2 linked regions of the Tistrella bauzanensis genome follow. Each later gene encodes a partner of the first gene's protein in a complex. Links are inferred from orthologs where the notes say so. Each region holds a gene or a part of one and is shown in the gene's direction. Other genes may lie near its edges.

What was found.
Region 2: the proteins of IEW15_RS03340 (region 1) and hfq are in contact, whole or in part, in a crystal structure (PDB 3VU3), measured with the Escherichia coli proteins. The link is inferred for Tistrella bauzanensis from one-to-one orthologs.

What each region holds. Positions count from the first base shown.
Region 1 is NZ_BMDZ01000004.1:112,402-119,541, reverse strand. What follows is about bases 1,305-4,284. They hold IEW15_RS03340 (catalase), read left to right. Parts: upstream 1,305-1,724; coding sequence 1,725-3,845; downstream 3,846-4,284. Other genes in these bases: IEW15_RS03330 (hypothetical protein), read right to left, coding at 4,211-4,284; IEW15_RS03335 (hypothetical protein), read right to left, coding at 3,941-4,087; IEW15_RS03345 (CBS domain-containing protein), read left to right, coding at 1,305-1,679. Also shown: IEW15_RS03355 (exopolysaccharide biosynthesis protein), read right to left, coding at 1-231; IEW15_RS03350 (UdgX family uracil-DNA binding protein), read right to left, coding at 228-956; more of IEW15_RS03345, read left to right, coding at 1,206-1,304; more of IEW15_RS03330, read right to left, coding at 4,285-4,357; IEW15_RS03325 (cytochrome c), read right to left, coding at 4,708-6,033; IEW15_RS03320 ((2Fe-2S)-binding protein), read right to left, coding at 6,030-6,614; IEW15_RS03315 (xanthine dehydrogenase family protein molybdopterin-binding subunit), read right to left, coding at 6,611-7,140.
Region 2 is NZ_BMDZ01000019.1:26,261-33,208, reverse strand. The notes cover bases 1,445-4,232. They hold hfq (RNA chaperone Hfq), read left to right. Parts: upstream 1,445-2,597; coding sequence 2,598-2,867; downstream 2,868-4,232. Other genes in these bases: hflX (GTPase HflX), read left to right, coding at 3,100-4,232; IEW15_RS09940 (HAD family hydrolase), read left to right, coding at 1,728-2,426; trkA (Trk system potassium transporter TrkA), read left to right, coding at 1,445-1,664. Also shown: nitrogen assimilation response regulator NtrX, read left to right, coding at 1-241; more of trkA, read left to right, coding at 288-1,444; more of hflX, read left to right, coding at 4,233-4,452; co-chaperone GroES, read left to right, coding at 4,616-4,906; groL (chaperonin GroEL), read left to right, coding at 5,023-6,669; IEW15_RS09915 (SDR family NAD(P)-dependent oxidoreductase), read right to left, coding at 6,889-6,948. UniProt on the Escherichia coli protein: RNA chaperone that binds small regulatory RNA (sRNAs) and mRNAs to facilitate mRNA translational regulation in response to envelope stress, environmental stress and changes in metabolite concentrations.

The sequences.
Region 1 (7,140 bases):
AATGCCGCCGATGGGCGTGATCACCACCAGCCCGCAGACCAGCAGCAGCGGCCCGAAGGATCGCTGGCCGATGGTCTTCCAGATGTCGCCGACCGAGACCTTGCCGCCATCCTCGCCGGCCTCGCACAGCTGGTCGAGCATGTCGTTCAGGCTGCCGGGATCCTTGTCCTCGCGGCCGCGTCCGGCGGCGGTCTGGTTGCGCGGCTCGTGGCTCCGGGGCTGGTCCATCATGGTTCCGATCCATTGGCGGTGTGCGGGGCCACGGGGCCCTCGCGGGCGGTTGAAAGATCCTCGACCAGTTGGCGCCAGGCGCGGTCACGCCCCGGGCGGTCGCGCTGTCGCAGAATGAACGACGGGTGCACTGTGACCAGGGCCATGGTTGCGGGCACCTCGGTCGCGGGGGCGACCTCGCGGGCGTCCAGCGGCCAGAACCGGCCCCGGCTGCGCGAGATGGTGACCGCGCGGCCCAGCACGGCGCGGGCGGCGCTGGCGCCCAGCGCCACCATCACCCGCGGGCGCACGAACTGCCGTTCCAGATCCAGCCACCAGCGGCAGCGGTCGATCTCGCCGGCATCGGGCCGGCGGTGCAGCCGGCGCTTGCCGCGCGGCTCGTTCTTGAAGTGCTTGACGGCATTGGTCAGGTAGATCCGGGCGCGGTCGATACCGGCCGCCTCCAGCGCCTGATCCAGAATCCGTCCCGCCGGCCCCACGAACGGATGGCCGGCCAGATCCTCCTTATCCCCCGGCTGTTCGCCGACCAGCATCAGATGCGGGCTGCGGTCGGCCGACGGCGCGGCATGGCCGTCGGCGCCGTCGCCGAACACCGTGCGGCTGGCGCCGCGCCACAGGTCGCACCGCCGGCACCCGGCGGCCAGCCGCCGTGCGGCGGCAAGCGAGGCGACCGGCTGCACCGGCGGGTCGTCAGGCCAATCGGCATGGCGGTCGGCAGGGCACATCTTCGCGGGCTCCGTCGGTATCGGTCGTGTCCATCGATGGCTGAACGCCCGGCGCGTGCTGCGGTTCCAGCCGTTACGACGCGCGGCGATCCGGGCGGGAACCATGGCGCCCGCAAGCGGTTGCACAGAGCACGCACCCACGGAGCACGCACCCACGGAGCACGCATCCACGGAGCACGCATCCGAAGCACGGCGCCGGAGCGGTATGCGAAACGCCCGGCCCGTCTGTCGAGACGGAGATCAAGAGCCATGCAGGTCCAGAAGATCATGAACCGCAATGTCGAGATGGCGCGCCCCGACGAGACACTGCGCGAGGTGGCGCGCCGGATGGCCGAGCAGGACATCGGCTATATGCCGGTCGGCGACGACGACCGGCTGGTCGGGGCGGTGACCGACCGTGACCTGGTGGTGCGCGGGCTGGCCGATGGCCGGGACGGCAGCGCCACGGTCCGCGACGTCATGACCCCCGACGTCAAATACTGCTTCGAGGACGAGGATGTGGAGCATGTCGTTCAGAACATGGGCGACATCCAGTTGCGCCGCATTCCGGTGATGAACCGCGACAAGCGTCTGGTCGGTGTGCTGTCGCTGGCCGACACGGCACTTGCCTATTCCCCCGACAGCACCGGCACCGCGATGTCGGGTGTGGTGGTGCCGGGCGGTGCCCATAACCAGCGCGGCCCCGGACATGGTTCGGCCGGCAATGGTGGTGGTGGTCGCTGACCGGCGCCTCTCTTCTCATATTTCAATCGTCCGGAGACCAGACCCATGCCCAGCACCACCGATCCCCAGGCCCGCGAGACCGTGACTATCCATGATCAGACACTGGAACGCGGGCCGGGTGGCGAGCTGCACCAGACGGCCGGTGCGGATACCCCCGCGCTGACCACCAGTCATGGGATGCCGGTGGCCGACGATCAGTCGTCGCTGAAGATCGGGCCGCGCGGCCCGACCCTGCTGGAAGACGTGCATCTGCGCGACAAGATCTTCCATTTCGATCATGAGCGCATCCCCGAGCGGGTGGTGCATGCGCGCGGCATGGGCGCCCATGGCTTCTTCGAGGCCTATGAGTCGCTGGCCGACATCACCATGGCCGATCCGTTCCAGGAGGCCGGCCGGCGCACCGAGGCCTTCGTGCGGTTTTCCACCGTCGCCGGCAACAAGGGTTCGTCCGATCTGGCGCGCGATGTGCGCGGCTTTGCGGTCAAGCTGTATACCCGGGCCGGCAACTGGGATCTGATCGGCAACAACATCCCGGTGTTCTTCATCCAGGACGCGATCAAGTTTCCCGACCTGATCCATGCGGCCAAACAGGAACCGGATCGCGGTTTTCCGCAGGCCCAGACCGCCCATGACAATTTCTGGGACTTCATCTCGCTGACCCCGGAAAGCCTGCACATGATCATGTGGATCATGTCGGACCGGGCTATACCGCGCTCGTTCCGGTTCATGGAAGGCTTCGGCGTTCACACCTTCCGGCTGGTGAATGCCGATGGCAAGTCCACCTTCGTCAAGTTCCACTGGAAGCCGAAGCTGGGCATGCAGTCGGTGGTGTGGAACGAGGCGCTGAAGATCAGCGGCGCCGATCCCGATTTCCATCGCCGCGATCTGTGGGACGCGATCCAGTCGGGCGACTTTCCGGAATGGGAGCTTGGCATGCAGCTTTTCGACGAAAGCTTTGCCGAGGCCTTCGATTTCGACGTGCTGGACGCCACCAAGATCATTCCGGAAGAGGTGGTGCCGGTGCGCCGGGTGGGGCGGCTGGTGCTCGACCGCGTGGTCGACAATTTCTTTGCCGAGACCGAGCAGGTGGCCTTCTGCACCCAGAACATCGTGCCCGGCATCGACTTCACCAATGACCCGCTGCTTCAGGGGCGCAACTTCTCGTATCTCGACACCCAGTTGAAGCGGCTCGGCAGCCCGAATTTCACCGAGATTCCGGTGAACCGGCCGCGCTGTCCGATGCACAATTTCCAGCAGGACGGCCACATGCGGATGGCGGTCAACAAAGGCCGGGCCAATTATCAGCCCAATTCCTGGGGCGAGGGGCCGCGCGAGACCCCGAAAGCCGGCTTCTCAAGCCTGCCGGTCGCCGAGACCGAGCCCACCAGGCTGCGCATCCGCCCGGAGAGCTTCGCCGATCATTACAGCCAGGCGCGGCAGTTCTTCATCAGCCAGACGCCTGAGGAACAGATCCATATGGCCTCGGCGTTGACCTTCGAGCTGAGCAAGGTGGAGCGGGCCGATATCCGGGTGCGGATGGTGGCGCATCTGCTGAATGTGCACGAGGATCTGGCCGAACGGGTGGCCAAGGGGCTGGGCCTTAAATCGATACCCGATCCGGCACCGGCCGCGAAGCCGACCCGCATGGACCTGCAGGCCTCGCCGGCCTTGAGCATCATCCTGAACGGCCCGGGCAGCTTCAAGGGCCGCAAGCTGGGCGTGCTGCTGGCCGATGGCGCCGATGCCGCGCTGTTCAACGCGCTGACCAGGGCCGCCGGGGCCGAAGGCGCGATGGTCGAGGTGGTCGCCCCCGAAATCGGCGGCGCCACCCTGGACGATGGCACGCTGGTGCCGGCGAAACAGAAAACCGATGGCGGACCGTCGGTGCTGTACGACGCGGTGGCGGTGCTGGTCGGCGCCGATATGGTGAAAAGCCTGGCGCGCGATCCGTCGGTGCTGGATTTCATCGGCGACGCCTTCGCGCACCGCAAATTCCTGGCCTATGCGCCGGCGGCCGATGGTCTGTTGGCCGCAGCGGGTGTCGACAAGGCGAAACGTGACGACGGCATCGTCGCGCTCTCAGCCGCGGCTGATGCCGACGATTTCATCGCGACCTGCCGCAAGTTGCGCTTCTGGCCGCGCGAACAGTCGATCAAGCCGGTGTGACGCCGCCTATCCCACATCAGGTACCATAAAACCCCCGGCACCTGACGTCAGGTGCCGGGGGTTCATATGGGTATCGGTGCCATGCGCGGCTGGTATCAGGACGCGATCAAGAACTTCGGCCCCGAGAACAAATCCGACAATGCCTCGGCATCGCGCATATCATCGCAGGTCAGAATCGGGGCCTGCCAAACCTTGCGGGAGGGATTGATCTGCGGCAGATCGGGTGTGTCGATGGTGGTCATTGTCTGGATCCTCTGGCTGGCGCGGTGTCGTGTGCCATGGGCGAAAAGCCTAGCTGGCGTGGTGGCCGGCTGTCAAATCACCCGCCTGATCCACGCATCCGCACAACGATATCATGGCGTGTCTCAAGACAGGATCAGTGATCTCGGCCCGGACAGCAGGTCCAGCAACGACTCGGCGTCGCGGAGATCGTCGCGGGTCAGAACCGGCGCATGCCACAGCTTGCGGGCCGTATCGGGCTGCGTCTGATCGGAATTGATGGTGTCGGTCATATAACCGGGTTCCTTTCACGGGTCCGGGTTCTCTCGATCGGTCCGATGACCGGTGGCCATGTCACCAACCTGCCACTGGACATGAGGGGGGGAAGGTAATGGCAGGCGAAGTGGCCTGTCAATTCATCCCGTCGGTGGTGGACCGGGCGCGGCCCTTGCCTGACAGCCACTGTGTAGACGTGGGTCGTCCAGACGAAAAGGCCGGAAGGCACGGGATGACGGGCAGCAGGCGCATGATGGCGCCGACGGACAGACCACATATCAACACGGCCGAGGTCGTGCCCGAGGTATCCACCGCGTCGACGCTGCTGGATGGCGATACCGAGGCGCTGTTGACCGGCCGGCCGCCGTTAATCGTCGTCGATCTCCGCCACATCCGCCGCGGTCACGTCGGCGGGGCGGCCGCCCCAGCGGGTGCGGAGGTAATTGACCAGCGTCGCCATCTCGTCGTCGCTCAACCGGTCGCCGAAGGGCGGCATTTCCTGAAGCCGTTCCTGATTGGCCAGTCGGCGGGCCGGCACGCCGTCGCGGATGATCTTCACCAGATTGATCGGGTCGTCGAGCATCGCGGTGGTGTTGGTGGCAAGCGGCACCGAGGCATGGGGATGGCCCTCGCCATCGGTGCCGTGGCAGCCGGCGCAGAGGCCGGTATACAGCCGGTGGCCGTCGTCATCGCCCGGTGGTGGCCCAGGTGGTGGCCCAGGTGGTGGCACGCCATCCGGCGTCGGGGCTGCCGGCCTGCCGCCGCCGGCCGCGTCGCCGTCGATCAGATAGCCGGCCATGGCGGCGATGTCGGCATCGGTCAGGAAGCGGGTGGAATGGTTCAGCACCGGATACATCCGGAAGGTCATGGTGCCCTGCGGGGCCAGCCCGGTTGACAGGAAGGCTTCCAGATCCGGCCGGGTCCAGCCGCGCGCGGCCAGGCCGTCGGCGCTGATATCGGGGGCGAGTGCGCCCTCGATCACCTCGCCCTTCAGAGGTCGGTCGTCGTCCCTCGCATAGGCGAGGTTGCGGGGGGTGTGGCACTCGCCGCAATGGCCCAGCACCTCGACCAGATAGCGGCCGCGCCGCCAGTCCTGGGAGGCGCCCTCCGCATGACCGGCCCCCGGGGCGACGTCGTCCTCGTCGTCGGGCCGGAACACCATGTTCCACAGCGCGATCGCCGGGCGGATGTTGAACGGGACCATCATCTCGGCCGGTCGGTCGGGTTTCTCCACCGGCGGCCGGCTCATCAGATACAGCCACAGCGCGTCGACATCGGCGCGGGTCATGGCATGGTATGAGGTATAGGGCATGGCCGGGTACAGCCGGGTGCCGTCGGGCATGATGCCATAGGCAAGGCTGCGATACAGGTCGTCGGCCGACCAGCCGCCGATGCCGTGATCGGCCGATGGCGTGATGTTGCTGCCATAGATGGTTCCGAACGGGGTTTCCATCGCCAGCCCGCCGGCATAGGCCAGATCATCCTCGGATGTGTGGCAGGCGGCACAGTCGGCGGCGCGGGCGACATAGCGGCCGCGCGCCACCAGCTCGGCGCGGCCGTCATCGTCCAGCTGGTCGAAATCGACAGTCGCCTCGGGGATCGGGCCGGCGCCCGACAGCGCGAAGACCGCACCCGCGCCCGCCACCACCACCACGGCACCGGCGATCAGGGTGATGCCAAGCCAGCGTTTCATGGCGCATCTCCCTCACGGCCACCCGGCCGGGCGGGGCCATCCACCGTCAGGCCCGGCGTCGACAGGATCACGTCCTTCACCGCCGTCAGATAGCGGACATAGCCGGTGCAGCGGCAGATATGCCGGTTCATGCCGTCCAGCACCACCTGTTCCACATCTGCCCGATTCACCGGTTCGCGGGCCAGCCGCTCGATCAGCACCGTGGCGCCGTTCACGAAACCGGGCGTGCAATAGCTGCACTGGAACGAGAAATGCTCAAGATAGGCCTGTTGAATGGCCGACAGCGCCGTCACCGTGCCGGCATCGTCGCGGGTGGCGTGGCCCTCGATGGTGCGGATGCGGGCGCCGTTCAGATAGGCGGCGCCGGTGATGCAGCTTGCCACCGCCTCCGAGCGGCCGTCGGGATGATCGATGATGATCGTGCAGGCCCGGCACACGCCCTGGCCGCAGCCATAGCGGGTGCCGGTCAGGTTCAGATATTCCTGCAGGAATTCCAGCATCATCAGATCCTGTGGCACCTCCACCGGCCCCACCGGGCGGCCATTCACGGTCAGGCTGACGGCTGTGGTGGCGATGGTCATGACAGCACCTCGCGGATCTTATCGGCGGTGACCGGCAGGTCGCGGAACCGGTGGCCGATGGCATGCGCGACGCCGTTGGCGATCGCGGCCACCACCGGGATCATGGTTACCTCGGCGATGCCTTTCGGCGGATCGGACGGCGACAGCGGCGGGATCACCTCGCCGGTCTGGCGCCACACCGCGACATCGGCCGCGCGCGGCAGGCGATAGCGGTTGAAATTCCAGGTGCCGTTGCCGGGGCCGTCCTCATAGAGCGGCAGGTCTTCGTACAGCGCATGGCCGATGCCCATGGCGATGCCGCCCTGCAACTGGCCCGAGACCAGCTCGGGCACGATCATGTTGCCGCATTCCATCCAGGAATGATGCGACAGCAGGGTCACCTCGCCCGACCCGCCGTTGACGGCCAGTTCCACCAGGGTCGCCACCGGCGCGTAATAGACCACGGCGGCGTTGTTGCGCTGAACCGGCGGATAGAACACCCGCCGGCGCGGCTGAAAGGCATAGCCGGCGTCGCTCATCCGCGCGC
Region 2 (6,948 bases), on another replicon or contig:
GGCCGAAATGCTGCCGCCGGAACTGGGGGCAGGGGCGCCGGCCCTGGTCAATCCGTCGGAAGATGGCGAGATCATGGGCCTGCCGCTGCGCGATGCGCGCGAGGTGTTCGAGCGCAACTATCTGAAGGCACAGGTGGCGCGGTTCAACGGCAATGTGTCGCGCACGGCAAGCTTCGTCGGCATGGAACGTTCGGCCCTGCACCGCAAGCTCAAGAGCCTCGGCATCAACACCTCGTCGTAAATCCCTGTCCTGATCACAGGGTGCGGCCCCCGGAAGGCAGGCGTACATGAAGGTCATCATCTGCGGTGCCGGCCAGGTGGGCTATAACATCGCCCGGTCGCTCGCCCGTGAAGACAATGACATCACGGTCATCGACCAGTCGGAAGATCTGATCCGGAAGCTGTCGGAGAGCCTGGATATCAAGGGGCTGATCGGCTATGCCTCGCATCCGGACGTGCTGGAACAGGCCGGCGCCGCCGATGCCGACATGCTGATCGCGGTGACCGCGTCGGACGAGGTGAACATGGTCGCCTGTCAGGTGGCCCATGCCCTGTTCAACGTGCCGACCAAGATCGCGCGCGTGCGTCATCAGGGCTATCTGCAGCCGATGTGGGCCGACCTGTTCAGCCGCGAGAACCTGCCGATCGACGTGATCATCTCGCCGGAGCTGGAGGTCGCGCGCGCCATCGGCCGGCGGCTGAAGGTGCCGGGTGCCACCGACGTCATCCCATTTGCCGGCGACCGGGTCTATCTGGTCAGCCTGAAGGCCGATGCGGCCTGTCCGGTGGTCAACACGCCGCTGGCGCAGTTGACCGAGCTGTTTCCCGACCTGACCTTGCGTATCGTCGCCATCATCCGCGGCGACCGGATGATGGTGCCGACCCCGCGTGACCAGATCCTGCCCGGCGACCAGATCTATTTCGTCGCCGACCGCGAGCACGTGCCGCGGGCGATGGCGATCTTCGGCTTCGAGGAGCGCGAGGCCCGGCGGATCGTCGTGGTCGGTGGCGGCAATATCGGCCTGTTCCTGACCGTGCAGTTGGAAAAGCTGCAACCACGGCTGAACATCAAGCTGATCGAAGCCGATCGCCACCGCGCCGAGCGCATTGCCGACCGGCTGAGCCATTCGCTGGTGCTGTCGGGCAGCGGGCTGGATCCCGACCTGTTGGGTGACGCCAATATCAGCCATGCCGAAACCATCGTCACCGTCACCAATGACGATGAGTCCAACATCCTGTCGGCGCTGCTGGCCAAGCGGCTGGGCTGCAAACGGGCGATGGCGCTGGTCAACAACCCGACCTATCCGCCGCTGATCAGTTCTCTGGGTGTGGATGTGGTGATCAACCCGCGGGCCGTGACCGTCTCACGCATCCTGCAGCATGTCCGGCGCGGCCGCATTCATGCGGTCTACAGCCTGCATGATGGCGGCGGCGAGATCATTGAGGCGGATGCGCTGGAGACCTCGCCGCTGGTCGGCCGGCCGCTGCGCGACACCGCGCTGCCCCCGGGCGTGATCATCGGTGCCGTGGTTCGCGACGGCAAGGTGATGGCGCCGGATGGCGACACCATCATCAAGGTGCGCGACCGCATCGTGCTGTTCGCCCTGGCCGACAGCATCCGCAAGGTGGAGAAGCTGTTCTCGGTGCGGTTGGAATTCTTCTGAGCCCGGCCGGGCCGCCCGGACCCAGGCCCCCAATGCCATGAACCGACATCAGGAGCATCGCGCATGACCGCGATCGACGACGCCACGGCCTTCGCCCGGCTGCCGCTGCCGGCTGCCGTGCTGTTCGACTGGGATCACACCCTGGTCGACGCCTGGGGCGCGATTCTGGCGGCCTATAACGACGTGATGATCGCCTTTGGTCAGCCACCGGTGCTGACGCCGGAAGAGGGCCGGCTGCGCATCCGACGGTCGATGCGCGACACCTTTCCCGATCTGTTCGGCGATCGCTGGCAGGAAGCGGCCTTGTATTTCAAATCGGCCTATGCCGCGCGCCATCTGGATCTGCTGACCGCCATGGACGGTGCCGCCGATCTGCTGGACCTGCTGGCACGGGCCGGGGTGCCGGTCGGCGTGGTCAGCAACAAGCAGGGGCCATTCCTGCGTGCGGAAGCCGGGCATCTGGGCTGGACCAGCCGCTTCACGGCACTGGTGGGGGCGGGCGATGCCGCGCGGGACAAGCCCGATGCGGCACCGGTTGCCATGGCCCTGGCGCCGATGGCGGTCGCGGCCGGGCCGGATGTGTGGTTCGTGGGCGATGCGCTGGTGGATATGGACTGTGCCACGGCCGCCGGCTGCACCGGCATTCTGCTGGTCCATGATGGCGCGAGCCTCGATGACGGGGCGCTTGCCCGCGCATCGATCAGGGTTGTCGATTGCCGCCACCTGCATGACCTTGTAACTTCGGCGATGGGTCTTACCTGATCGGTCGGTCCGATATGGCAAGGCCCGGGCCGGCGTGTGATGGCACGCGGTAACTGGACGGGGGACGTCCGGCACCGGCTCGACAAAGATCCCGGCTAAGGCCCAGAAAGCGGCCGCGGCGGCCGGGAGATAGATCAAACTCGCCGCATGATAACAAGAAGGGGTGCCTCCATGGCGTCTGAGAAGAACCAGAATCTCCAGGATGTGTTTCTGAATTACATCCGGAAGAACAAGACTCCCGTGACCGTCTTCCTGGTCAATGGTGTCAAGCTTCAGGGTGTTGTGACCTGGTTCGACAACTTCTCCGTGCTTTTGCGGAGGGACGGGCACAGTCAGCTCGTCTATAAGCATGCGATCTCGACCGTGATGCCGACTGTACCGGTGCAGTTGTTCGACCCCCAGGCCCAGGGCGAACGTGACAAGGAGCACGGGGACCACTGACCCGGCCGCAGACAGCGCCACCGTTGCTGGCGGCGGTGGCGCCCTCCGGCTGGTCGACCAATATCTAACAGACTGGGGCCGCCGCGGTATCGCTGGCGGCCTTTCCTGATGACATCGACGTCTGATGACATCAACCTTGAGCGACGTTCTGTCGCGATCACGCCTTGCGCATGGCGCATGAAGGAGCGGCTTGTCCGACGATCAGATCAAATTGAGAACCGGTGACGACGGTATGGGCGATGGACCGGCCCGGGCACTGGTGCTCCAACCGGACATCAAGCAACAACGCCGCAGCCGTGGCCCGGCGCCGGCTGCCGCTCTGGTGGATGACGATCCCGACGCGATCCGCGGCATGCGTGCGCGACTGGACGAGGGCATGGCCCTGACCACGGCCCTTGGGCTTGAGGTCGCCGAGGGCGTCGTGGTGTCGGTGGCGCGGGCGCGCCCGGCCACCTTGTTCGGCTCCGGTAAGGTCGACGAGATCAAGGCACAGCTTGAGGCCGCCCCGGTCGATCTGGTGGTGATCAACCGGCCGCTGACACCGATCCAGCAGCGCAATCTTGAAAAGGCCTGGAACGTCAAGGTCATCGACCGGATCTGGCTGATCCTGGAAATCTTCGCCGATCGGGCACGGACCCGGGAAGGCCGGCTTCAGGTGGAGCTGGCGCGGCTCGGATATCAGCGCAGCCGTCTGGTGCGCAGCTGGACCCATCTTGAACGCCAGCGCGGTGGCCGCGGCTTCCTGGCCGGCCCCGGTGAAAGCCAGATCGAGACCGACCGCCGGATCATCGACGACAAGGTCGCGAAGCTGAAGCTGCAACTGATCGAGGTGGTCCGTACCCGTGAACTGCACCGAAAGAACCGCCGTGAGGTGCCCTATCCGGTGGTGGCGCTGGTCGGTTATACCAATGCCGGCAAGTCGACCCTGTTCAACCGGGTGACCGGTGCGGCGGTGGTCGCCAAGGATATGCTGTTCGCGACCCTGGATCCGACCATGCGGGCCCTGGAACTGCCCTCAGGCCGCAGGATCATCCTGTCCGACACGGTGGGCTTCGTATCCGAATTGCCGACCGGCCTGATCGCCGCCTTCCGCGCGACGCTGGAAGAGGTGAAGGAAGCGGCGCTGATCATCCATGTCCGCGACATCGCCGACCCCGATACCGCGGCCCAGCGCCGCGACGTGCTTCAGGTGCTGGGCGAGCTGGGCCTGGGACATCGCCTGCCGCATGACGTTCTGGAATTCCGCAACAAGCTGGACCTGCTCGATGGCGATGCACGCGATCAGGTTCTGAACGAAGCGGCGCGTGCCGACGACGCGGTCGCAGGATCGTCGATGACCGGCGAGGGGCTCGACGGGCTGCTGCGCGCCATCGATGCAAGGCTCGCGGTCGGCGACGAACTGGCCGATTTCGACGTGCCGCACAGCGATGGCCAGGCGCTGGCCTGGCTCTATGCCCATGGCGAAGTGGCGGCACGCGCGGATGACGAGGCGGCAGCCCATGTCTCGGTCCGCCTGAAACCCCAGGACATCTCCCGCTTTCAGGCCCGCTGGCCCCATCTTTCCGCGCCGGATTCCGACACATGATTTTTTTCGGCCGGCCGGTGATTTTTTTCGGCCGGCCGTCCTTGAACGAATTGCTAGCACTCTTACCTGAGGAGTGCTAAACAGCCCGCGTGATGCTGGCGATAACCGCATCCCCGCGGGCCGGCACATCCTCAGAGAACCGCTCAGACTGGAGAGATTACCCATGGCGATTCGTCCGCTGCATGATCGCGTCGTTGTGCGCCCGATCGAGCAGGAGCAGAAGACGGCCGGCGGCATCATTATCCCCGACACCGCCAAGGAGAAGCCGCAGCAGGGCGAAGTTGTTGCGGTGGGCAATGGCACCCGCGGCGACGACGGCAAGCTGGTGGCGCTCGACGTGAAGGTCGGCGATCGCGTGCTTTACGGCAAGTGGTCGGGCACCGAGGTGAAGGTCGATGGCCAGGACGTTCTGATCCTGAAGGAGCAGGACATTTTCGGCGTGATCGAGGGCTGATCCCTCTCAACGGCCGCATCTCTGGCCCCGGGTGACCGGGGCCAATGACGATCTTCAGGGATGCCGCGCCCATACGGGTGCGCCCCTGTCACAATTCGAGCTTTCGAGGAACGAACATGGCTGCCAAGGAAATCAAGTTTGGTAATGACGCCCGCGTCAAGATTCAGCGCGGTGTCGACGCCCTTGCCAATGCCGTGAAGGTGACGCTGGGCCCCAAGGGCCGCAACGTCGTGATCGAGAAGTCCTTCGGTGCGCCACGCATCACCAAGGACGGCGTCTCGGTCGCCAAGGAAATCGAGCTGTCGGACAAGTTCGAGAACATGGGCGCCCAGCTCGTTCGCGAAGTTGCCTCGCGCACGGCCGACAATGCCGGTGACGGCACCACCACCGCCACCGTCCTCGCCCAGGCGATCTTCAACGAGGGCCTCAAGTCGGTTGCCGCCGGCATGAACCCGATGGATCTGAAGCGCGGCATCGATCAGGCGGTGATCAAGGTCGTCGAGACCCTGAAGACCCGGTCGAGCCCGATCAACACCTCGGACGAGATTTCGCAGGTCGGCACGATTTCGGCCAATGGCGAGCGTGAGATCGGCGAGATGATCGCCGAGGCCATGCAGAAGGTTGGCAAGGAAGGCGTCATCACGGTCGAGGAGGCGAAGAGCCTGCTGACCGAGCTGGACGTGGTCGAGGGCATGCAGTTCGATCGCGGCTATGTCTCGCCGTATTTCGTCACCAATGCCGAGAAGATGGAAGCCGAGCTTGAGAGCCCGCTGATCCTTCTCTACGAGAAGAAGCTGTCGAGCCTCCAGCCGATGCTGCCGGTGCTTGAGTCGGTGGTTCAGCAGAACCGCCCGCTGCTGATCATCGCCGAGGACGTCGAAGGCGAGGCCATGGCCACCTTGGTGGTCAACAAGCTGCGCGGCGGCCTGCGCGTCGCGGCCGTCAAGGCCCCCGGCTTCGGCGATCGCCGCAAGGCCATGCTGCAGGACATCGCGATCCTGACCGGCGGCCAGGTGATCTCGGAAGATCTGGGCATCAAGCTTGAGACTGTCACCATCGACATGCTCGGCACCGCCAAGATGGTCCGCATCACCAAGGACGACACCACCATCGTCGACGGTGCGGGCGAGAAGGACGAGATCCAGGGCCGCGTGGCGCAGATCAAGGCGCAGATCGAGGAGACCACCTCGGACTACGACCGTGAGAAGCTCCAGGAGCGTCTGGCGAAGCTGGCCGGCGGCGTCGCGGTGATCCGCGTCGGTGGCGCCAGCGAGACCGAGGTGAAGGAGCGCAAGGACCGCGTCGACGACGCGCTGCATGCAACCCGCGCCGCGGTCGAAGAGGGCATCGTTCCCGGCGGCGGTACCGCGCTGCTGTATGCCATCTCGGCGCTCGAAGGCCTGGCTGGCGCCAATGCCGACCAGACCACCGGCATCGACATCGTCCGCCGTGCGCTGAGCCGTCCGGTTCGCCAGATCGCCGACAATGCCGGCGTCGATGGCGCGGTGATCGCCGGCAAGCTGCTGGAGAGCACCGACACCAACTGGGGCTTCGACGCCCAGAAGGGCGAGTATACCGACCTGGTGAAGGCCGGCATCATCGACCCGGTGAAGGTTGTCCGCAGCGCCCTGCAGGACGCTGCATCGGTTGTCGGTCTGCTGATCACCACCGAGGCGATGATCGCCGAGAAGCCCGAGAAGAAGGACTCCGCTCCGGCCGGTGGCATGGGCGGCATGGGTGGCATGGGCGGCATGGATTTCTGATCCAGCCAAACCCGGTCCACCCTGGCCGGAGCCTTCTGGTTCCGGGCAGGATACAAGATCAGGCTGCGGTCCCGGAAACGGGGCCGCAGCCTTTTCTTTTTCAGGTGCGAGCGACCATCTGCCATGCCAACGGTTCGTCGCTCCGCCGCATGCCCACGAAAAATGTCCGCCCGGCACATGCCGGGCGGACGTCTCTTCAGATGATCGTTGCCTGATGCGTCAGCCGCGCTTGATCGCGAAATTGTTGAACGCCTGCATCACCGGCATCAGTTCCAGCGT